DNA from 3 places in the Sedimentibacter sp. genome. Region 2 is predicted to be linked to each of the others. Evidence: riboswitches for the same ligand, from Rfam matches in the RefSeq annotation. Region 2 holds a riboswitch; each other region holds the start of a gene.
The links. Region 2 has a riboswitch for molybdenum cofactor ahead of AAGU76_RS00520 (substrate-binding domain-containing protein). Riboswitches for the same ligand answer to the same signal wherever they lie in the genome.

Region 1 (7,768 bases), 1.1 Mb from region 2:
GTATCTGGTTGTTGGGATTGTTTGTGAGAATAAGGCGATAATTGTAGGCCTGCACCATGTCATCACCCTGCCCTGCCGGCCCGGGAAGCTTAAGGGACACTTCGCCATACAGCTTACCCTCTGCGTCTTCAGCCTTCAGGTTGTAATAAAAGTTGTTCCTGCCCAGGGGAGGAAGAACACCGGCAAAACTTTCTCCGAAGTCGTCATTGTCTTCCCTTCCCACGGCATAGGACACACCCGATGCTGCCATCATGTCTCCTTCATAGGTGCTGTCTATGAAATACTGAGCAAAAAATACATCGCCTTTTTCAGTCTCCATGCTTATTATTGTGCTGCCGTCCTTGTCCACGCCCCTATGATCTCTGAGGGCGCTTCCCGTGAAAAGGCGGATACTCTCACGTTCAATCATTTCGTTTAAAACTTCCTCCGCCACATGAGGTTCGTAGTACCACATAACTTTCCTGCCGTACTTTTTCCCCACATCTTCGAAAAATTCCCTTGTAATTCCTCCTATAACATTGATATTGCCGTGGTCAGTGTAGCTCAAGCCGCCTGTGACCATCCCGCCCACATGTTCTGCTGATTCAATCAACGCAACATCCATTCCTTCCCGTGCTGCAGAAACTGCAGCCATCACTCCAGCGGCCGTGGCACCGTACACAACAACATCAAAGTACAGTGGAAAATCCAGGTAGCTGACTTTCATGGGCCTTTGATGCATCCTGATGTTTTGGGACCTGTAATCCTCGCTTTCAACAGTGAACCTGACCTGCTCGGCATTGAAAAACCTTCCCATAGTGTTTGCAATGCTCTGGAGAATCATGCCTTCGTAAATAGCTTCCACGTCCATATCATCAACAAATCCGCTGCTTAAATCCACATGCAGTGTGTTGTCAAGATCCACATCAACTTTGTTTATGCTGCTGTTATTTGATAAAACCGGCCTGTCACCGTAAACAACGTTCCTGTAATCATGTGTGAGGACCTGCTCCGTAATGTCGTTGGTGTGAAACTTAGTTTTTTTGGCAGAGCTTCTTACCTTCATTTTTTTGAAGTCAGGGAAGTAATAATTTATCTCTTCAGTCAACACGTAATTTTTTTGTATGCTGTTAAGTACGAATGCTGTGCTGCTGTTCAGGTTATCCGATGAATATTCCTGATCAAGGATGGGTGCTTCGTCTTTGGAAGCTTCCTCCCTTATTTCAGATTTAACAAGACCCAGACCCCTGCTGTAGTAGTCTGTAACCGTCCTGCCATCCAGAAATGTTGTGACCTGGACCGCATCAAACATGCCTTCAGGTGTCTTTACAGATGCTGAAAGCGAAGTGATCTTTCTTGTCCCTCCCTTTACCGGCCACTGTGTTCCTTCCTCAATAGGCTCTTTTAAAATGATGTCTCCCTCATTCCAACTATTCATAATATTCTGTCTGAAGTATTCTTCCTTCTGGGGATGGGTCAGAAATACTTCACCTTCCCTGACCGCAAGAACGGCAGTCTTTACTGAACCGTCACAGACAATCCTCAGCTGCATGGCATCATCAGATGAATAATCCACAGAAACTTCACTGATAAGCCCTGATCCGGATTCAGTATATGTGTATTTCACATCACTTAAAACAGTAAAATAGTCTCTGGCGTTTTTTGTTTCGTCTTCAGGCAATGTTTCACCTGGTTCAAGCTCAGCTTCTGATTCTTCTCCCGATTTTTCGCCGGCAATCTTTATTATGTAGTCCTTATTTATCAAAATAAAAATAATAGCAGCAACAACCGCCAATATAGCTGCTGCGGCAACAGGAAATTTTTTCATGACAGCACCTTCTTTTTGCCCTTTATATATATATATACCTTGAAAGGCTGATAATAAACCAAATATTGATTTGCGCCATAAAATTTATGTTGTTATAAAATAAACTATTTACAATTCAAGAAATAAATGCTATCATTGTGTTAATTAAATATCGTCTTTATTAGTTTTGCGAAACTGTGATACCTAAAGCCTCGGCAATGGATGCAGTTCGTCAGGGTATAATTGGAAACGGTTGTGCCTCCCGTTGGAAAGTAAAATTAATTGCAGGCTTACTTGGCGTACACAATTTTACGCATGCTGCATCTTTCCACGGAAAGATGTTTTTTTTATGTGATAGGAATGTTATCCTTTACAAAAGACAACAAGGAGGAAGTTATGAAGAAATATCTATCTCTAATCAGTTTATCAACAATAATAATCCTTACTCTTCTTATGGTGCTACCTTCCGTTGCATTCGCGCAGAGCAGTGCAGCAGGCGAAACCGAAGAGCAATGGTTTGAAGCAGGTTGGGGGCGAATCCACCAGGGCGAAGCTTTTCAACCGGACAAGTTCCTTAACAGAGCAGAGTTCACAGCTTTGATTAATTCCTTGTATGATTTCAAGGAACAGAAGGACATAAGCTTTTCAGATGTCCAGACTGACTCAGCATATTATAAGGAAGTTAAGAAGGCCTTTTGTGCAGGGTACGTTGTTGGAAAAGGTGACGGCACATTCGACCCCGAAGGATATGTAACAAATCTTGAAGCATACATAATGGCGATAAGGCTGCTGAATGCAGGTACGTCAAACAAACCTGAAAAAATGCTTAACTTCAAGGATGCATCCGATGTACCGTCATGGGCACAGGGTGCAGTGGAAGCCTATGTGCAGAAAGGGCTCCTCGAAGGAAAAAATAAGATTAAACCTTTTGAAAAAATTACAGGCGCAGATGCAGTGACATTGCTTTTAAGCATAAAACCAAACGAAGTTTTACCGCAGGATGCTGAACAGGTTTCAGAAGAAAAAGGAAACGGAGTTGCTGCTCTTAACCTTTTGGGTGCATACTTTGTAGAAATCGAAAACAATCAATCAGTTGAGCTCGGTAAGCTGGAAGATGGAAATCCGGACAGCGAAATAATAATAAAGCTGGTTTTTGATCGCGGAATAGTAAGAGAGTACTGGGACAACAACAAAACTCAGGTTAAACTTCAGGACAACAAAGGACAGGTAATAGAAAGTGAGATTTTCCGCATTGAAAATTCAGATGATGAAAAGTCAAATATTTTCATTAAACCATTGACACAGCTTAAATCCGGAAAAACGGTAAACATAGTCATAGGAGCAGGTTTGAAAGCCAACAACGGTAATACTTTAGGCGAAGGCAAAACGATCAGCTTCACAGTTAAATAATTTAGGTAACAAAACATATTTTGTTATACTGAGCGGTACAATGATATCCCTCCCCGGATGATTATTAATCAGACTGGCTGTCTGGAAGTCGCGTCTCCTTGCAGCCAAGTCTTCCCTCAGGTTCAAATATGTTTTTTTTAATACAAATAAAATATCGGAGAGATTATGAAAATAAAAATGTTGTCATTGATTCTTGCAGTATTAATTGCTGCAAGCTCATACCCTCTGTATGCCAGCGAATCAGATTCGGTTGACGGAAAAAGCGTGGATTTTCAGCTGGTTGGTTCCAATCCTGCCGACTCTTCCAAAGATGTTCCGGCAGATGTGACAATCACCTTGCTGTTCAATAAGAATGTGGTCAATTTTTCCGTAAAGGATAACAATCTTAACTGCATTTTTCTAAAGGATAGCAACAATCAGATTGTAGAAGCAAATCTGATTTTCCCTGATGACCAGGTTGAGCCGGATAAGAAGCGGGAAATCTACATTGATCCCCTATCAGACTTAAAAGAAAATACAACCTACACCGTGGAAATATCGGCTGACATGCTTGCCAAAAACGGTAGTACTCTAGGCGAGCCATCATACGTTTCTTTCACCACTCAGGGAACACACGAAAGCAATGTGGCTGAAAGCAATAATGTTCAAGAAATGCAGACAGTCTCAGAAAATCCTCAGGTTTCGGCAGGAGAAAAAAATACTGAAGCAGAACCTGCCGGTTCCTCTTCAGTAACGGAAAACCCGCCGGCAGAAGCTTTGCCTGTACCAGAAAACAGTGAGGATGAAAATCAGACAAAGGAAGCATACGCCAACCAATCAGCCACATCCGAGTCTGAACCCTCTGATACTTCTAAAGCTTCAGATGCTCCATCTGTGACTGTATCAGCAGAAGAACCAGGCAGCAAAAACAGCATGAAATCAGGAGCAATGGCTGCAGCACTGGTTGTGGCGGCTGCTGCGCTCGTGATAATTCAAAAAAAGAAGAACAAAAATGAAAAATAGACGGCTTATCAATACAATTATTTTCTTAACGCCATTTGTGCTGGTGCTTGTGACCTTGTTCAACGGAAGATATCCGGTCCCCTTAAAGGACATCCCGTCAATTCTGCTGTATCCTTTATTAAAAAACGAACTGGTCAACGACACCTACGCAACAATAATCTGGGATATAAGAATGCCCAGGGCACTTTTATCAGCACTGGCCGGAGCTTCCCTGGCTGTCAGCGGAGCTGCATTTCAGGGACTGTTTCACAATCCCCTTGTAAATTCAGGGATGCTTGGGGTAAGCTCCGGCTCGGGATTCGGTGCTGCCCTGGCTATACTATTGTTCTCTCGCTCCTCTTTTTTAGTGTACCTATTTGCGCTGGTTTTCGGCGGAATTGCCGTAACCTTAAGCTATACAATAGGAAAAATCTACAACACTACTCCCACAATAATGCTTGTGCTGGGCGGTACCGTTGTATCATCAATATTTTCTTCCCTGATTTCCCTGGTGAAGTACATGGCAGATCCCTACAATCAGCTTCCTGCCATAACGTTCTGGCTTATGGGAAGCTTTGCTTCTGCTAATGCCCAGGATATTCTCATCGGAGCTCCTCCGATGATCATTGGCCTGACCGGCTTAATCATGATGCGATGGAGAATAAACGTGCTTTCAATGGGTGACCGGGAAGCTCATACTCTGGGCATCAGCTCAAACATGAACAAACTGGCTGCAATTGTGTTCGCCACATTGTCAACTGCAGGAGCCGTATGCGTAAGCGGAAACATCGGATGGGTCGGGCTCATCATTCCCCATGTAGGGCGCATGATCGTAGGAAATGACAACAACAGGCTCATACCTGTGAGCTGTGCATTGGGCGCGTCGTTTCTCATAGCCATTGACAACATATCAAGAACACTGACTGCCGGCGAGATACCCATAGGCATACTTACTTCGCTGGTTGGAGGCCCGTTTTTCATTTATCTGCTTAAAAAAACAAAGGGAGGATCATGGTGATGGACAATTTCACGGTACAGGTAATAAACACTTCCTTCAGCTACAAAGACAAGAATGTTTTTCACGGCATCAGCTTCAGCATAAGGCCAGGAGAGGTGTTTTGCGTTCTAGGACCCAACGGCTGCGGCAAGACTACGCTTCTTGACTGCGTTCTTGGCATTTTAAAACCGGATACTGGAAGCATACTTGTGGGAAACAAAGACATCCGCAGCATAAAACCAGCCAATCTTGCAGAAAAGATAGCCTATGTGCCTCAGAATCATGAAAAGTCTTTTCCTTACATGGTCAGGGATATAGTGGTTATGGGCAGGGCACACAAAACCTCTCTTTTCTCAGCACCTGCAGAAATCGACAGGCATATTGCCATGGAAGCGCTTGAAAAAGTTGGAATCTCAGACCTGGCAGATGTTCCTTACACTAAAATAAGCGGCGGCCAGTGCCAGCTGGTGATGATTGCAAGAGCCCTTGCTCAGCAGCCAGAACTGATAGTGATGGATGAGCCCACCTCTCACCTGGACTTTAAAAATGAGCTGCTGGTGCTTGAAACAATAGCAGGTCTTGTAAAGAATCAACGCATATCCGTGCTGATGGCAACTCACTTTCCCAACCATGCCTGCTATTTTGAAACAAATCGCGTCCCTACAACTCTGGTCCTCATGAACAACGGCATATTCCAGGAAAATGGAACGCCCTATAAAATATTAAACGAAAAAAACATTTTGCAGACATACCAGATCAATTCAAAAATCCTGGATTTTAAAATGGATGAGGAAACGTCCATACGGCAGATTGTTCCTTTATCCATAGCCAGAGAAGAAGGAGGAACACATGAAAGCTAGACTGAATATATGGTTGGCGATAATATTGCTGTCATCTTTATTTCTTTGGGGATGTGCTTCTGAAACTGCTGTACCGAAAGATGTTGAAGCCGATTCTGCGAAGGAGAGTTTCATCACTGTGGTGGACTGCTTCAACAGGGAAGTTTCAATCGCGGTTCCCGTTGAAAGGATTGCATGCGGATATGCATACACAGGGCATGTAGCTGCTCTTCTTGGAAGAGGCGATGACATAGTAGCCGTTGTTGACGGTTTGAAAAGGGACAAGGTTCTTACAGAAATGTATCCGCATATCAAAGACCTGCCTGTTCCCTTCAGCACAGGCGCCATCAACATTGAGGAACTTTTATCCTGCAGCCCCGATGTGGTTTTCATCAAGACTGACACGGCGCTGAACAAGGATGCTACAGACAAGCTGGACAGCTTAAACATCCCGTACGTTGTCATTGATTACTTCTCAATGGAAGAACAGATGAAGACCATTTCCATAATGGGCAAGGTCCTTGGCGAAGAGGAAAAAGCCCAGTCATACATAAATTACTACATGGAAACAATCGAAAAGACCAGAAAAATCACTTCAGCAATTCCTCAGGATGAAAGGGTTTCCCTTTATCACTCCGTTAATGAAGCCGTCCGCACCGACCTTAAGGACAGCTTTCAGGATCAGTGGATACAGGTGACGGGAGGAATCAACGTATCCGTCAATGATGAGCTGAAGGTTTCCGGCGACAAGACTTATGCCACACTGGAACAGATATACCTGTGGGATCCCGACATTATAATAGCAAATGAATCCGGCGTACCGGAGTACATACTTACCAATGAACAGTGGGCATCCTTAAGAGCTGTGAAGGAAAAGAAGGTTTACCAGATACCAAACGGCATTTCCCGTTGGGGCCACCCAGGCTCTTTGGAAACACCGCTGGCCATACTGTGGACTTCCAGACTTCTTTATCCACAGTACTTCACTGACCTCGACATGGTTAAGGAAACTAAAAATTACTATTCCAGGTTCTTCAGCATGGATTTAACCGAAGTGCAAGCACAGCAAATATTGACTGGACAAGATATGAGAGAATTGAAAACCAATTAGGAGGAATCATGAAGACTTTAGTATGCATTGACGACACGGATAATTTAGAAACGAGAGGAACCGGAGCCCTGGCAAGCATGATGATCGAACAGATAGAAAAAAACGGATGGGGCAGGTGCTCCTACATAACGAGACATCAGCTGTACTTTCATCCGGACATACCCTACACTTCCCACAACAGCGCCATGTGCTTTGAAATAAGCCATGACAGGAAGATATTTCATGAATTGAAGAAGTTTGCTGTTGATTTCCTGGAAAAGGAAGCGGCAGAAGGTTCAGACCCCGGACTTTGCATAGCTGGACATAGCGACATAAAAGATGCAAAACGACTGATGGAATACGGCATAAGAGCAAAAAAAGAAATTTTGAAAAAGGAAATTGCTTATAAAACTGCGGAAGAACTTGGAGTTTATCTTTCCGAACATGGGGGCACGGGCGGAGGCGTAATAGGAGCACTGGCTGGTGTTGGGCTGCGGCTTTCAGGCAATGACGGGCGCATAAAGGGAAAAATGTACCTTTCAATGCCCGGCTCTGTGCTGACGGTCGACCAAATAATTGAAAACTCAGACATAGACAAGGTTCAAAGCCTTGAGGGAATCATACTTGAAAGCCATGAAAAGGTTAGGATGGGCGAAAAGGTCAAG
Region 2 (7,768 bases):
CAACAGACCCATATGGGGAATGAATCCCAGCGACATAAGAAACAAGCTGAACCTGGGAAACATGAAAGTAGAGGAGCAGGGAGTATATTCCGTCAAGAGGTTTGAACTCCATCATGGGCAGGAGGTTATCGGATACGTGGAGGTGGGGCAGTATTCTCCCCTTCTCATGACAGAGGAAGACATACAGTTCAAGTCATCCATAAATGAAAGCATTGCTCTCAGCGGTGTGGTGACTCTTTTGATAATAGTGGCAGCAAGCCTGTATTTTTCGAAGCAGATATCCGCACCTATCAAGGAAGTGGCAAACATGTCGGTGAGGCTTTCAAAGGGAGAATTTGGTACCAAGACCAAGGAGACAAGCAATGTAAAGGAAATTGAGGATTTGAGGCAAAGCGTCAACATACTGGCTGAAAAACTAAACAAGCAGGATATGCTAAGAAAACGTCTTGTTTCTGACATATCCCACGAAATCAGGACTCCCCTCAATGTGCTGCAGAACAACCTTGAGGCCATGATTGATGGGGTTTTTCCGGTAACCGAGGAGAGGCTCATCAGGCTCAACGATGAAATCATAAGGTTCGGAAAGCTTCTTAACAGTCTTGATGTGTTGAAGAAGTTTGAAACTGAAAGCATGAGTCTTAATTTCCAGCCCATAAGCCTTGATGAGATCATTGAAAAGCTTCATAATGAATTTGCCATGGAAGCCGAAAAGAGGAGCATTTCACTGAACTTTTCAATGGAGGGCAGAAGTTTCAAAGTTCTCGGAGATGAAGACAAGCTGAAGCAGGTTTTTTTCAATCTCATTCACAATGCCATGAAGTTCACTCCAAAGGGCGGAGAAGTTTCTGTTCACTTGAAAAATTCTGACGGAAAAATATGGGTGGAAGTTAAAGACAATGGCATGGGCATTGCACGGGAAGATCTGCCGTACATATTTGAGAGGCTTTACCGGGGAGATAAAAGCAGGCACGAGACAGAAGGCAGCGGCATCGGTCTTACCATAGTCAAAAACATACTGGACCTTCATTCAGCATCTATAGATGTAAGCAGCCCGGAAGGTGGAGGGGCCATATTTACAGCAGTGTTTGACGAAGTTTCTGAATAAAAATATAAAAGATGAAAAATAATTTGTTGGCAAGCATCAAATAATGGTTTAAAATTATACCATAAGGTACGATATTGAACCATTGCGAGCATTAATATTACAAACCCGTTGAATTATGGAATGATATTGTTCCATTTTTTCAGCGGTTTTTTTTTTACTGGTTCATTTTTCAACGATTATAACAAATTTCAGTTGGCACAATATATGCATATTATAATGGAGGAAACTATGGAAGCTAAGAAAATAAAACTTACGGCATCTGAAGACAGACCTCACCTTACCTATGAGGCCCTGAGCGTACTTCACAATCATGACGTGGGACTCATATGGATGGAAGTGTATGCCTACGTCGCATACATAAAGCTCATGCCCATGGAAGAAGGTGTTTGGGAAAACATAAAAATGGAGCTGAAGGAACTAGACGGCTGGTCAAGTCTCGAGGAGATAGAGCTGTTCCCCTTTGAGGAAAAAGATACCGAAATGAGGAAGGTTCTTGATGTCATTCCTCACGGTGTAACACTGTTAAGCAGAAGCGGAGACATAAAGTATGTGAACGACTATGCGGCTGACAAGATTTTCATGACATCCGGCAGGGATATCACCGGAATCAACATCAGAAAATACATGAATTACGACAAGCTTGTATCGTTTCTTAACATGAGCAGAAACAACAGTATCATGACAAAAGACACCATGGAAATAGGCAGCCAGCTGTACCAGGTTAATCTGCAGCCCATCACAAGTGAAGAAAACGTTTTAAGCAGCTACCTTCTGTCGTTTTATGAAATGGACGGCACAAGTGTCTTCAACCGTTACGACAATCCCATAACATTCGAGGACATTGTGGCTGAAAGCAATAAAATGCTTGATGCCATCAAGCAGGGCAAGCTTTATTCCAAGTCTGATTCGCCGGTCCTCATCACCGGAGAAAGCGGAACAGGCAAGGAACTTTTCGCCAGAGCCATTCACAATCACAGCAGGAGAAAGAACAAGCCTTTCATTGCCATAAACTGTGCGGCCATACCGGACCAGCTTCTCGAAAGCGAGCTTTTCGGTTATGAGGGAGGAACATTCACCGGAGGCAGAAAGGAAGGCAAGGCCGGGATTTTTGAAATTGCCGGAGGCGGAACGGTTTTTCTTGATGAGATAGGCGAAATGGCGCCGCACCTTCAGGCTAAGCTTCTGAGGGTTTTGCAGGAAAAAAAGGTCAGAAGAGTTGGGGGCGCCAGCGAAGTTAATTTCGATGTTAGACTTATTTCAGCCACAAACCAAAACATCGACGAAATGGTCAGAAACAAGGAGTTCAGGCTGGATCTTTTGTTCAGGATAAACATCTTCAACATAAACATTCCGCCGCTGAGGGAAAGAAAAGAGGATCTTCCAATACTGTTTGAACATTTCGCCCGCATTCATTCAAAAAGATATCACAAGGAAATAGACGGAATAAAACAAAATGCCATGAGAAAACTTCTCAACTACAACTGGCCGGGAAACGTCAGGGAATTTCAGAATGTTCTTGAAAGGGCGGTAGCTCTTTCTACAGAAAAAGAAATTACAGCCAGGGACATTATGCTTAACTACGACATTGTTCCGGAGGAATCCCTTGGGAGCACGTCCCTTAAGGAGTGTCTTGAAAACCTTGAGAAGAAAAAAATAACCGAGAGTCTTAAAATGAACAAAAGCATACGGGAAGCCGCAAGAAGCCTTGAGGTAACCCACACCATGCTTATTAACAGAATGAAGAAATACAACATCCGCAAGGAAAATTAATGATTATTTAAGGAGGTTCAAATGGATACAGAAAAACTCAGCAGGATGAAATTTTCAACCAGAGCTGTTCATGCGGGCTACAGGAAAAATGAGTACGGAGCGTTGGCAACTCCTATTTACCAGACATCAACCTTCATATTTGATTCCGCCGAGCAGGGCGGAAGGAGATTTGCGCTTGAAGAGGACGGGTACATTTACACGAGGCTTGGAAATCCAACAAGCTCCCAGGTTGAAGATAAGCTTGCAAGCCTTGAAAACGCCCAGGCTGCAGTAGCCATGGGTTCAGGCATGGGAGCCATAACATCAGTTATCTGGGCAATAGTTAAGGCAGGAGACCACATAGTGGCTGCCAAGACACTTTACGGCTGCACATTTGCATTCATGAATCATGGGTTATCACGCTTTGGAGTTGACGTTACATTTGTGGACACATCTGACCCGGAAAATGTAAGAATGGCGATGAAGGACAATACAAGGGTGGTGTATCTTGAAAGCCCTGCAAATCCTAACATGCTTATTTCAGACATCGAGGAAATTTCAAAAATCGCACATACCAATAAGGACTGCACCGTCGTTGTTGACAACACATACTGCACCCCTTACATCCAAAGGCCGCTTGATATGGGAGCCGACGTTGTGGTTCACTCTGCAACCAAGTATCTGAACGGACATGGGGATGTTATTGCCGGCTTTGCCGCAGGCAGGAAGCAATTAATCGACCAGATAAGGCTTGTGGGCATAAAGGACATGACAGGTTCGGTAATAAGTCCTTTTGATTCGTACCTGATCAACAGGGGAATGAAGACGCTGGAAGTGAGAATGGAAAAGCACTGTCAAAACGCTCAGAAGGTTGCTGAATTTCTTGAAAGCCATCCGGCTGTAAAGACCATAGCATATCCGGGACTTAAGAGCTTCCCCCAGCATGAGCTGGCCAAAAAGCAAATGAGCCTTCCGGGAGCTATGATTGCGTTTGAAGTTAAAGGCGGACTTGATGCGGGAAGAATACTCATGAATTCCGTGGAACTTTGCTCACTGGCTGTAAGCCTGGGCGACACCGAAACACTGATACAACATCCGGCTTCCATGACTCATTCACCGTATACGCCTGAGGAAAGGGCAGCATCGGGTATTTCTGAAGGACTGGTTAGATTGTCGGTAGGTCTTGAGGATGCCGATGACATAATTGCAGATCTAAAGCAGGCACTGGACAAAATCCTGTAAATTCATTCGAATAAACTTATTGTTATCCGAAACGGCCGGAGCATTCCGGGCCGTTTTTTTTATTATTCATTGACAATTGTTAGGTTTCCTAATAAAATAGTATAAGTAACATCTCCGAGTTTGCGGGTCTAAAGCCCAGGCTATGAGCCGCAAACCGAAAGGGTTTGTTTGGAAACAGACAAGCCTCCCATTGGAAAGGAGAAATCTACAGCATTTCTCTTTTCGTATACTATTATATGAAAGGGGTTTTTTTATTTTGAAAAAAACTAAGATGAAAAACATTTTAGCCCTCTTGCTTTCATTGACAATGATATTTTCAATGGCAGCATGCGCTAAAACAGAGCAGCCTAAAGCTGAACAGCCTGCTCAGGAAAAACCGGCAGAACAAACACCTGCACAGCCTGCAGAGGAACGAAGCTTTGTTCTTGCAACAACAACAAGTACACAGGATTCAGGACTTCTTGATTACCTTCTTCCTATCTTCAGGGAAAAGACAGGCATAACTGTTGAAGTTGTTGCCAAGGGTACTGGAGCTGCGCTGGAGCTTGCAAAAAACGGAGATGCAGATGGAGTTCTCGTTCATGCAAAAGCCCAGGAAGAAGCTTTTGTTGCCGAAGGATACGCCAAGGAAAGATTTGATGTTATGTACAATGATTTTATCATTGTTGGACCAGAATCAGATCCTGCAGGGCTGTTGACAAATGCTCCCAACGATCCTATAAAAGCCTTTGAACTTATTGAACAAAATAAGGCAACATTCATTTCCAGAGGGGATGATTCGGGAACGCACACAAAGGAAAAATCCTACTGGAAAGAACTTAACATCATTCCTGAAGGGGAATGGTATGTTTCGGCAGGAACAGGCATGGGTGCAGTGCTGCAGATGGCTGCTGAAAAGCAGGGTTACACTTTGACAGACAGGGCAACATATCTTTCAATGAAGGATGAGCTTGACCTGGTCATAGTGACAGAAAAGAACGACAAGATGTACAATCAATACGGGGTGATGATGGTGAACCCGGACAAGTATCCTGTAAAGGAACAGGAGGTTCAGGAATTCATGGATTTCCTTCTGTCTGACGAGGGACAGGAACTCATTGCCGGATTTGGCAAGGAAGAATTCGGAGAATCATTGTTTGTGCCGAACGCGAAATAAGGTGAGCTGATGTTTGAATTTATCAAAGAATTTTTAACTACATACAATGATATACTGCCGGTTGTGGGGCTATCCTTAAAGGTATCCCTCACTTCGACCTTAATAGCATCAGTGTTAGGACTTTTTGCGGGTATTGTTGTTGCTTTGAATGAATTCAAATTGAAAAAATCAATCATGAGGGTGGCTAACACCCTCATGAGCCTGCCTCCGGTACTTATAGGCCTTTTAGTTTACATGCTGCTTTCCAGAAAGGGGCCTTTGGGAAGCTTCGGCCTTTTGTTTTCCCCTGAGGCAATGATAATTTCGCAGACTCTTCTGGTCTTTCCCATTATTTTCGGACTAACAGTTTCATCAATTTCAGAAATTGCAAAGAATATTGAGCTGACATGCATATCACTCGGTGCAGACAAAATGAGCACTTTAGTTACTATTGTAAGCGAGTGCAGGATGCAGCTCCTTTCTGTTATTACGGCAGGTTTCGGCCGGGCAATTTCCGAGGTTGGAGCAGTAATGATGGTGGGAGGCAACATCAAGAATAAAACCAGAGTCATGACAACATACATCGCCCTTGAGACGGGGAAGGGAAATTTCGAGGAAGCTGTGGCTATAGGCTTTGTGCTCCTGTTCATATCATTTCTGGTGAATACGGTGATGTACAGGGTTCAGAGGAGGTAACATGAAGGTATTATTATCAGATGCGGTGAAGGACTACGATACATGCCGTGTGCTTGACATCGGAAGTCTGGAGTTTACAAAAGGCATCTATGCCATACTCGGATCAAACGGCAGCGGGAAAAGCACTCTTATGAGCTGCATGGCAGGTCTTGAATGCCTCAGCGAGGGCAGCATCCTTTATGATGGCAGGAAGCTAGATGCAAACTTGAGGAATTCAATATCCATACTTGTTCAAAAGCCTTACCTTTTCAACAAGACTTCCTACGAGAACATTGTAAGCGGCCTTAAATACAAAAGGACACCTAAGGAAGAATTGCAGAAAAGATTTGACAAATATAAAAGTTATTTTGAAGTCGACGATTTACTGAACAAAAAGTCATCGTGGCTGTCAGGAGGAGAAAGGGCAAAGATTGCGCTCTTAAGGACAGCTGTACTGGAAACAGAACTGACGATGCTAGATGAACCCACAGCTGCCATGGACATAGAAAGTTCCATGCGGGCTGAAAATCTCATAAGGCAAATGGCAGAAAACAACAGAACGGTCATATTGATCACACACGATGTGCACCAGGCTAAAAGAATTGCAGATCAGGTTATATTTATGGATAAGGGAAAGATAATAGAAATGGGAAAAGCAGAAAATGTCCTGAACAACCCTGCAAATAAGCTTGTAAGACAAATATTAAACATTTAAGCATTGGAGGAAATATGATAAGAACTGGAATACTAACAATAAGCGACAAAGGTTCAAGGGGAGAAAGAGTAGACGGAACCGGACCTGCAATCAGGGAAGCAATTGAAGGAAAACAATACAAAGTTGAATATTACAAGGTAGTACCCGATGAAATAGATATAATCAGCCAGGAGCTCATTTACATGTGCGACGAGCTGAAGCTTGACCTGGTTCTCACAAACGGAGGAACTGGATTTTCAAAGAGGGATGTTACTCCCGAAGCAACACTGAACGTAATAAAAAAACAGGCGCCGGGAATATGTGAGGCCATGAGGCAGATGTCTCTTGCAATCACTCCAAAGGCTATGCTGTCAAGGGCTATAGCCGGCATAAGGGACAATACCCTCATCATCAATCTTCCGGGAAGCCCCAGGGGAGCTGTTGAAAACCTGGAGTTCGTGCTTCCTGCACTTCCTCACGGCATTGAAATTCTAAACGGCACAGGCGGAGAGTGCGCCAGATAGGAGGAAGCAATGGATTTGTTCAACGTTTTGACAGTTAAGGATACAAGAAAGGTAATAGATGATAATTTCAGCTTGGAGCTTGAAGAGGAGACAGTCAGCCTTCTAGAAGCAGCGGGCAGGATACTTTCACAGGATGTGGTTGCTCCAGACAATGTGCCTGATTTCAGAAGATCCACCGTTGACGGCTATGCAGTCTATTCAAGGGATGTGTATGGAGCCAGCGATTCAATGCAGTCAATGCTGGATTTGAAGGGTGAAGTGCTCATGGGATGCGAGGCACCGGGTGAAATTGCAATGCCAGGACAGTGCTACTACGTACCTACGGGAGGTATGCTTCCAAAAGGCGCCGACTCGGTGGTGATGATCGAATATACGGAAAAACTTGACGATAGCACCATACTTGCTTCAAAATCAGCTTCTCCTGGAGAAAATGTGATAGAAATAGGAGAAGACATAAAAAAGGGCGAAGCAGTCATAAAAACAGGGACGAAGCTTCGTGCCTATGAAATAGGGGTTCTTGCAAGCCTCGGCATAACACGGGTAAACGTAATAAATAAACCAAGGATAGGTATTATTTCAACCGGCGATGAGGTTGTGCCCCCGGAAGAAGAAATTAAACCAGGCCAGATAAGGGATATAAACAC
Region 3 (7,768 bases), 410 kb from region 2:
ACACGGCAGAAGCAGCAGGGCAAACATGCCCTTCATTCCCATCAACTGCAGGTATTTTTCAAGCAGTCTCATTGAATCCGAGCTGTTCGGGCATGAAAAGGGAGCCTTTACAGGTGCTACCTCAAAGAGAATCGGTCACCTGGAGGAAGCTAACGGCGGAACAATTTTTCTCGATGAGATAGGGGACATGGATGAAGGTACCCAGGTGAAGCTGTTAAGAGTTCTTGAAACTAAAAGAATAGAAAGAATAGGTTCAAACAGGCTCATTGATGTGGACTTCCGGCTTGTGTCGGCAACAAACAAGAATCTGGTCAAGGCTGTTGAATCCGGAAGATTCAGGGAAGACCTGTATTACAGGATCAATACCATAGAAATTGAAGTTCCGCCTCTTAGGGAGCGCAGGGAGGATTTAGAAGACCTAATAAACTTTTTTGTCAACCGCTTCAACAGAGAGACAGGAAAGGGTATTACCGCTATAGATTATGACACAAAAAAATTTCTTCTAAACTATAATTATCCGGGAAACATCAGGGAACTCAAGAACATTATCGAAAGGCTCGTGGTTTTGTCAAGCGGTTGTGTTCTTAAGTCAGAAGCCGGTTCAGGAGCCAGAAAGTCAAGAATCGATGGGGAAGATGAAGAAACGCTCACTTATAAGGAGGCAAAGCAAAACTTCGAGAAGTCATACATAGTAAGAGTTCTGAAAAAATGCGGCAACAACATAACTCATGCGGCCAATGTTATGGAAATAAGCAGAAGGCAGCTCTTTAACAAGATAGTCGAACTTGAGCTAAAGGAATATATAAACGAATCCGACAGATAGGAAAAAAAGTGCCAGGAAAATTTTTTCGCATGGAAAAAAATTTCCTGGCACTTTTTTAAAAAGGTTGCGTGTTTTCAACGATATTTATTTATGAAAAGCTGGCATGCATTTTGCTTATATATTGTTGAATAACAAATTTAGCTTAGGAGGAACAACATGGAATCACAAGGTAAAAAACTCGAGTTTTACGGCGGAGAGTGGATGTCATTCATTCCGTTTCTGGTATTTCTGGTATTGATTATCACCACCACTTTCACATTCGGGTCAATTTCAGACGGTGCCCTATGGGTACCGGCATTCATGGCAATCATCGTAGGATTTTTCTTTGCAAAAAACAAAGCTCATTACGCAAATGCCGTTATAGACGGCATGGCCAGCAAGGAAGCCATCATACCCGTTGTATGCTGGTTGTTTGCAGGTGTATTTTCAAGAATTTTAAGAACTTCAGGGCTTGCTTCAGGCATAGCCGGCGTAGCAGCAGGTATGGGAGTAAGCAGCACCATGTTCGTTGTTGTAACATTCATAGCATCAGCAGTGTTTGCCACTGCTTCAGGAACAGGTTTCGGAACCATCGCTGCAGGCATGGGAGTATTATATCCTGCCGGTGTGGCATTGGGAGCCAACCCGGCTCTTATGGCAGGCGCAATTATGTCAGGCGGAGCCTTCGGCGACAACCTGGCACCGGTTTCTGACACCACAATCTGTTCTGCAACTTCACAGGGAGTGGATGTTCCAGGAGTTGTAAGATCAAGACTTAAATATGCACTGGCAGCAGGTCTTATCACAATTGTGTGCATACTCATATTCGGAGCGGGATCATCATCTGCAGGGACAGCAGCAGAAGCGTACAGCTACAATCCAAGCACCCTCATCATGCTGGTGCCGGTTATTATCACTATAGTAATAGCCGTGAAGACAGGTGATATAATAATTGCCACAACCATAGGTTCAGTTCTTGCAGCTGCCACAGGCGTTGCAGCCGGTTTGTTCGACGTGGTGCAGATAGACGTTGCCGATGCGGTAAAACCTGCTCTTCTGTCTGTTACAGGACAAGGTCTTGACCGTACGGTAGGAGGAGTAATATATGCAGGTCTGAACAGCATGATTCAGGTTTGTATTCTGGCACTGCTGCTTTTCGGTTCAATTTCCGTCATGAGGCAGGGTCAGGGAGACGTTAAGCTTTTAAAGGCTCTAGGCAAGGTTGCCAACACAAGAATAGGAGCAGAACTTACAATTTCTGCCATGGTAATAATTCTTTCAGCTCTCATGGGACTTAATGCACCTGCAATTCTTGCAGTTGGTGCATCATTTGCCAAACCGCTGGGAGACAAACACGGCATAAGCCCGTACAGAGTTGCAAACCTGCTGGATGCTCAGTCAAACACTCTGTGCTACGCACTGCCGTGGACACCAGCTATGATTTATACATTAGGTTTTGCAGCTGACAGCAGCGCACCTCTGGTTGCGACCCAGGTTATGCCTTACGTATTCTATTCCTATGCAATGCTTGCGGTTATGTTTGCTACAGTTATGCTTGGAATCGGACAAAACGACAATATGGGAAAAGTATCAAAACAAAAGAAAGAAGCATAAAGATAATGACTGCCATGCATTTGCATGGCAGTTAAAAATATTATACGAGGAAGTGTTTTAAATGATAAAAAAGGGAGAATGGGTTCTGATTCACAGAAATGTATTGGAACCAACGCAAAGAGCCCCTCAGGTTCCTGATGACACAAAACAGGTGCCGCTGGAACTGTGGGTGAAGGGATATTTGCAGGAAGATGCAAACATAGGGGACGAAGTTACGGTTCTGACAAGAACAAAGCGCGAAGAACGGGGAACGCTGCTGGAAGCTAATCCATATTACAAACATGATTTCGGTAAGTTTGTGCCGGAACTGCTGAGGGTCAGCGAACAAGTAAGAGACATCTTATTTGGAGGTGCAGAAAATGAGTAAAGATATGAGCTACGCTGCAGTCATGGCCAGAAGACCGGAAATCATGAAGAAAGCTGCAGGACTTGATTTTGCGCAGTTTGAAAGCGGTTCAATTGCCTTTGACTATGAAAGAATGATGGCAGAAGCAGGATTCACAATTGCTGAAATTCAAAAAATCCAGTCAGAGCACGGAGTGGGAAACACTCCTGTCATAGAACTTAGAAATCTTTCTGCCCTGGCAAGAAAACTTGCACCAAAAGGCAAGGGAGCAAGAATATTCATAAAAGACGAAGCATCCAACGCATCAGGAAGCTTCAAGGCAAGAAGGGCCTCAACGGCAGTGTACATGGCCAAGAAGCTTGGGTACAAGGGAGTTGTGACTGCCACCAGCGGAAACTACGGAGCAGCAGTTGCATCACAGGCAGCCATGTACGGACTGAAATGCATCGTTGTTCAGGAATGCTACGACTCAAGAGGAGTTGGACAGCCTGAAATAATAGAAAAGGCAAGGGCCTGTGAAGCATTGGGGGCAGAGGTTGTTCAGCTTTCGGTGGGACCTGAACTGTTCTACACGTTTTTAAGGATCCTTGAAGAAACAGGATACTTCAACGCATCACTGTACACACCGTTTGCGGTGGCAGGAGTTGAAACCCTCGGATATGAATTAGCAATGCAGTTCAGAGAAAGATACGGCAAGGACCCTGATTATGTGGTAGCCACAAACGCAGGGGGAGGAAACCTTACGGGAACAGCAAGAGGCTTAAGAAAGGCAGGAGCGCAGTCACACATAGTGGCAGCCAGCGTAAACCTTTCAGGTCTTCACATGGCTTCAGACAATCAGTTTAACAGAAAGTCATTCACAACAGGGCACACAGGCTTCGGTATGCCGTTTACAACATGGCCGGACCGTTCGGACGTACCCCGTTCGGCAGCTAGACCGTTAAGATACATGGAAAGATACCTGACAGTTCATCAGGGAGATGTGTTCTACATGACAGAAGCATTGGCAAGCCTTGAAGGACTTGAAAAAGGACCGGCAGGAAACACAGCTCTTACAGCAGCATTCTCACTGGCACAGGAACTTGATGAAGATCAGATCATAGTAGTTCAGGAAACAGAATACACGGGAGCAGGCAAGCACATTCAGCCGCAGCTGTCATTTGCAAGATCAAACGGCATAGAAATAAAATTCGGAAACCCCAGCGAAGAAGTGCCCGGAAAGAACATAATCCTTCCGTCACATCCATCACTGATAAAGGCAGAAGATGCGGACTTGACACACATGAGAAAGTCACTCATAAAAAATGCAGTGTCAACCTACAATGTTTCACCAACTGATGCTGACATAGAATTCCTTGCGGAAGAAACAAACACAAATGCTGAGTTTGTAAGAAATGTAATAGCAAAATCATAATAGGACAAATATGTTTATAAAGCGGCTGTCAGTTTGTACAGCCGCTTTAATTTATTTAAACGAAAATAATTTACAATACTTTACATTAATAATAATAAATGGTATAATTTATCCAATAGATGCTCCGAGCACCTGAACCTAAAATCATTCATGGTTCCCGTGCCGATAGGGTTTGATTGGAAACGGTCAAGCCTCCTGATGGAAAGGAGAAATTTTTTTGCAGCATTTCCATTGGGGGGATGCTGTTTTTTAATAAAAAAATAACAAATGGAGGAATAATATGTTAAAGAAAACTAAACTTATTTCACTTGTACTGGCAATTGCACTTTTGCTGTCACAGGTGACAGCGATTGCAGCCACAGACAGCTATGCTGTTGAAATAGCAGTGGCTGGAACTTCAACAACGCTTTTGCTCTCACTGGGTGATTTAAAAGAGATGCCTGCAGCAGCCCAAATTGAACAGGAATACATTTACAACAGCAAGACAGGTGAAAAGACGGCACAGGTAAAAGGTGTGAGCCTTGAATACGTTTTGAAGGAAAAGGCAGGCGTAATAGCTGACAATGCTACGGTTATATTTGAAGCATCCGATGGATATGCCATAGAACCACAATCTCTTTCAGATATTTTCAATGATGATCTGGATTACGTCCTTGCTTACGAAGTAAACGGGGAAGCCATAGACAACGACGGAATCGCAGATAACGAAGAAATAACGGTGTACAGAAAGGTTAAGGAAGCAGGCGAATTCGGTACTGTATTTAAGATGGTCAATAAGATAACAGTTGGTGAAGCAACAGCCTCAGATGATGGTAGTGCTGCTTTGACAGGCGGCACAGCACACACTCCTGATTCAGCCAATGAAAAATCATTCACAGACATATCAGATGAATATAAGTATGCAGAAACAGCAATATATGACCTGGAAGGAAGAGGAATCATAGACGGCATAGGAGGAGGCTTGTTTGCTCCCCAAAACGAATTCACGAGAGAACAGTTCTGCAAGATTGCAGTGATGGCTTTGGGACTTGAAAATAAGGAATATTCAGGTGCCTTCAGTGATCTGTCCAAGGACAGATGGTCGGCTCCATACGTGCAGGCTGCTGTTGAAGCCGGTTTGTTCAAAGGCTATGAGGACGGAACGTTCAGGCCAGAAAAAACTATAACAAGGCAGGAAATGGCTGTTGTTGCAGCTAATGCAGCAGTTGCTACCCAAAAAGTCACCAAGGAAAAGCTTGCTAAATTTGTTATGGAAAAGTCAGCATATCTTGATAAGACAGAGGTGGCAGAATGGGCTGCAAATGCTGTAGCATGGCTGGAAGCTCAGGGTGCGTTTATAGGCGTTGCCGGAGACAGCTTTGAACCTGTAAAGGTTGTAAACAGGGCTGAAGCGGCTGTTGTTGTGTTCAACACCTTGTTTGCGCAGTAATTCTTGGCAATGGGCGATAATTGCATCGCTCATTGTTCTAATATGGAGGTAGATATGAGTTGCAAAAGGTCTAGGCTGCTGGCGCTGTTTTTGACAGCATCCATCATGGTTTTTCAGTTATTCGTGTTCGATGTCCCTGCAATGGCTGCGGATTTGGACCTAATTATAACGGGAAGCGGTATTTACGAGGATGTTCGGATTTCTCCAACTGACTGGGAGAAATATTCATTGGTTGAAAAGATTTATTCCACAAACAACAGCCTTGGGTTTCACAAGATTGTAAAAGCCAAAGGGTATGATTTTTTTGAAATCATAGGAGAGAATAATCTCAAGGCTGACAGTGATTATGAAGTTAAATTTACTTGTTCAGACGGATTTGAGTTCACAAAGACAATCAGCGAGCTGAAAAATGCATATAGCTACGACGAATTTACTGAAAATACCAAATCAAAGATTTCACCGATGATTGCAAGATATACAACTGTGCTGGCTGATTTTCCCAAGGATAATTTTGTTCCCCCTGTTACATGGATTGACAAGGCAATTTCAGAAGTAAACCTGGACAAGGATTTTCCGAAACTTGTTTTCGGACAGACTTCTATTGATGACATGAACATGTCAAAATGGGGCAAGGACATTGTCAGGATAACTGTGGGAGATGAAAGACAAGTGGCTGCATCATCACCCTATAGGCACATTGATCAGGATGGAGAACCATACAATGTGGATGCCATTACGGGAGCAACATTCACCATAGAGGGACCGGGCGTTGAAGGCTACAGGGCAATCTCATTGAGGCAGATTGAAGAAGATGCTGCAGGACAGAGCACAGGTGCCTACTATGAAAAAATGTCAGGAAAAGTAGTTGAAAACTCTTACGAAGGAATCAACGTAAAATATCTTATAGACAATTATGTGAAAGCAAGGACAAATGCCGGAAACATTACATTTAAGGATAAGTCCAGAAAAAAAATACTCACTGTTCCTATTTCAGAAGCAGCAAATTACACGGTTGCTTACGGTATAAACCAGGTTCCTCTGGTTTATCTTGATACCGAGGAAGGATACATAAAGGAGAAGAACAACGATAACGGATGCTTTAAGCTTGTATATAAGCAGGGTAAAATAACTGCTGAGGAATTTTCAAACGTTGCTTACATCTATGTTGAAGAAAAGGACGCCAAAAACATTTTCGAGCATTCCTATGCTCCCTACAGTGAATCCAAGTTTACTGATTATGAGCTGATAATTCACGGAGACGGATTAGGCAAGGAAGAAAAATTTACCGTGGCAGACTTAGAATCCATGAAGGACCTGCAGTTTACAGGGGAATACAGCCTTTCAAACAGTGAATACTTCTGGTACTACAACACCTACAAGGGAGTTCCGCTGTGGGATTTGCTGCTTAAGGCAGGAATGGATCCTCACATAGACGAAAACACAAGCGTTCGTTTCATAGCAGCAGACAACTACAACTTTGCTCCCATGACCATCAAGGACATAAAGGACAATTCGAGATACGGCTATTATGAGAAAAGCGCATTGGACAACGGTGACGGAACATTCCCCGGCGAATATGTGAATCCCATATATACAGGAATGCCGGTTTTGGCGGCCTACGGCTTCAACGGTTATCCGTACGTTACAAGACCGTCTGATCAAGGATACAACTCAGGTCTTGGAAATGACGGAGGGCCTGTCAGAATTATATTCGGTAAGACAAACTACAACGATACAAACGGATCCAATCAGGTACAATTTGCCAAAGAAATCATAATTGGAGAAGGAACAAGCCTTCTTGGTACTTCCTTGAATACGGGAGACGGCCAGTCAACAGGGCTTAAGGTAACGGAAGGTGCGTGGAACCACAAGCGTGAAATATATGACCAATACCTTGATACGCCTGTTCTAAGGGTAACAGGGTCCCAGGTGAAGGAACCGGTCACTTTCACATTGAGACAAATAGAGGAAATGGAAGCTGTCAGGGACACATATACCGGAGACGGTGTCCATGATTTTGAAGGAGTTTCCTTGTGGCACATAATATCCGAAGCTGTCGGTCTCAAGGAAGGGGTGGATGTTCCAAGCATCAGGGTTTTCAGCGGACAGAACTACAACCAGATTCTGAGAAGCACCGAACAGGTTCAAAAGGGAGTATTGAAT

Region 1: another riboswitch for molybdenum cofactor. It lies ahead of AAGU76_RS05595 (S-layer homology domain-containing protein); the one in region 2 lies ahead of AAGU76_RS00520 (substrate-binding domain-containing protein).
Region 3: another riboswitch for molybdenum cofactor. It lies ahead of AAGU76_RS02415 (S-layer homology domain-containing protein); the one in region 2 lies ahead of AAGU76_RS00520 (substrate-binding domain-containing protein).

The regions. Positions count from the first base shown of each region.
Region 1 is NZ_JBCFAS010000001.1:1,178,699-1,186,466, forward strand. It holds gene AAGU76_RS05590 (FAD-dependent oxidoreductase) at 1-1,807, opposite strand, end outside; molybdenum cofactor riboswitch at 1,962-2,078, shown strand; gene AAGU76_RS05595 (S-layer homology domain-containing protein) at 2,183-3,196, shown strand; gene AAGU76_RS05600 (Ig-like domain-containing protein) at 3,362-4,198, shown strand; gene AAGU76_RS05605 (iron ABC transporter permease) at 4,188-5,195, shown strand; gene AAGU76_RS05610 (ABC transporter ATP-binding protein) at 5,195-6,034, shown strand; gene AAGU76_RS05615 (ABC transporter substrate-binding protein) at 6,024-7,124, shown strand; gene AAGU76_RS05620 (hypothetical protein) at 7,133-7,768, shown strand, end outside.
Region 2 is NZ_JBCFAS010000001.1:107,288-115,055, forward strand. It holds gene AAGU76_RS00505 (ATP-binding protein) at 1-1,105, shown strand, start outside; gene AAGU76_RS00510 (sigma 54-interacting transcriptional regulator) at 1,334-2,875, shown strand; gene megL (methionine gamma-lyase) at 2,897-4,096, shown strand; molybdenum cofactor riboswitch at 4,197-4,313, shown strand; gene AAGU76_RS00520 (substrate-binding domain-containing protein) at 4,368-5,252, shown strand; gene AAGU76_RS00525 (ABC transporter permease) at 5,262-5,927, shown strand; gene AAGU76_RS00530 (ATP-binding cassette domain-containing protein) at 5,929-6,621, shown strand; gene AAGU76_RS00535 (MogA/MoaB family molybdenum cofactor biosynthesis protein) at 6,636-7,124, shown strand; gene glp (gephyrin-like molybdotransferase Glp) at 7,134-7,768, shown strand, end outside.
Region 3 is NZ_JBCFAS010000001.1:517,221-524,988, reverse strand. It holds gene AAGU76_RS02435 (sigma-54 dependent transcriptional regulator) at 1-823, shown strand, start outside; gene AAGU76_RS02430 (Na+/H+ antiporter NhaC family protein) at 980-2,416, shown strand; gene ortA (2-amino-4-oxopentanoate thiolase subunit OrtA) at 2,478-2,783, shown strand; gene ortB (2-amino-4-oxopentanoate thiolase subunit OrtB) at 2,776-4,176, shown strand; molybdenum cofactor riboswitch at 4,287-4,402, shown strand; gene AAGU76_RS02415 (S-layer homology domain-containing protein) at 4,457-5,605, shown strand; gene AAGU76_RS02410 (S-layer homology domain-containing protein) at 5,660-7,768, shown strand, end outside.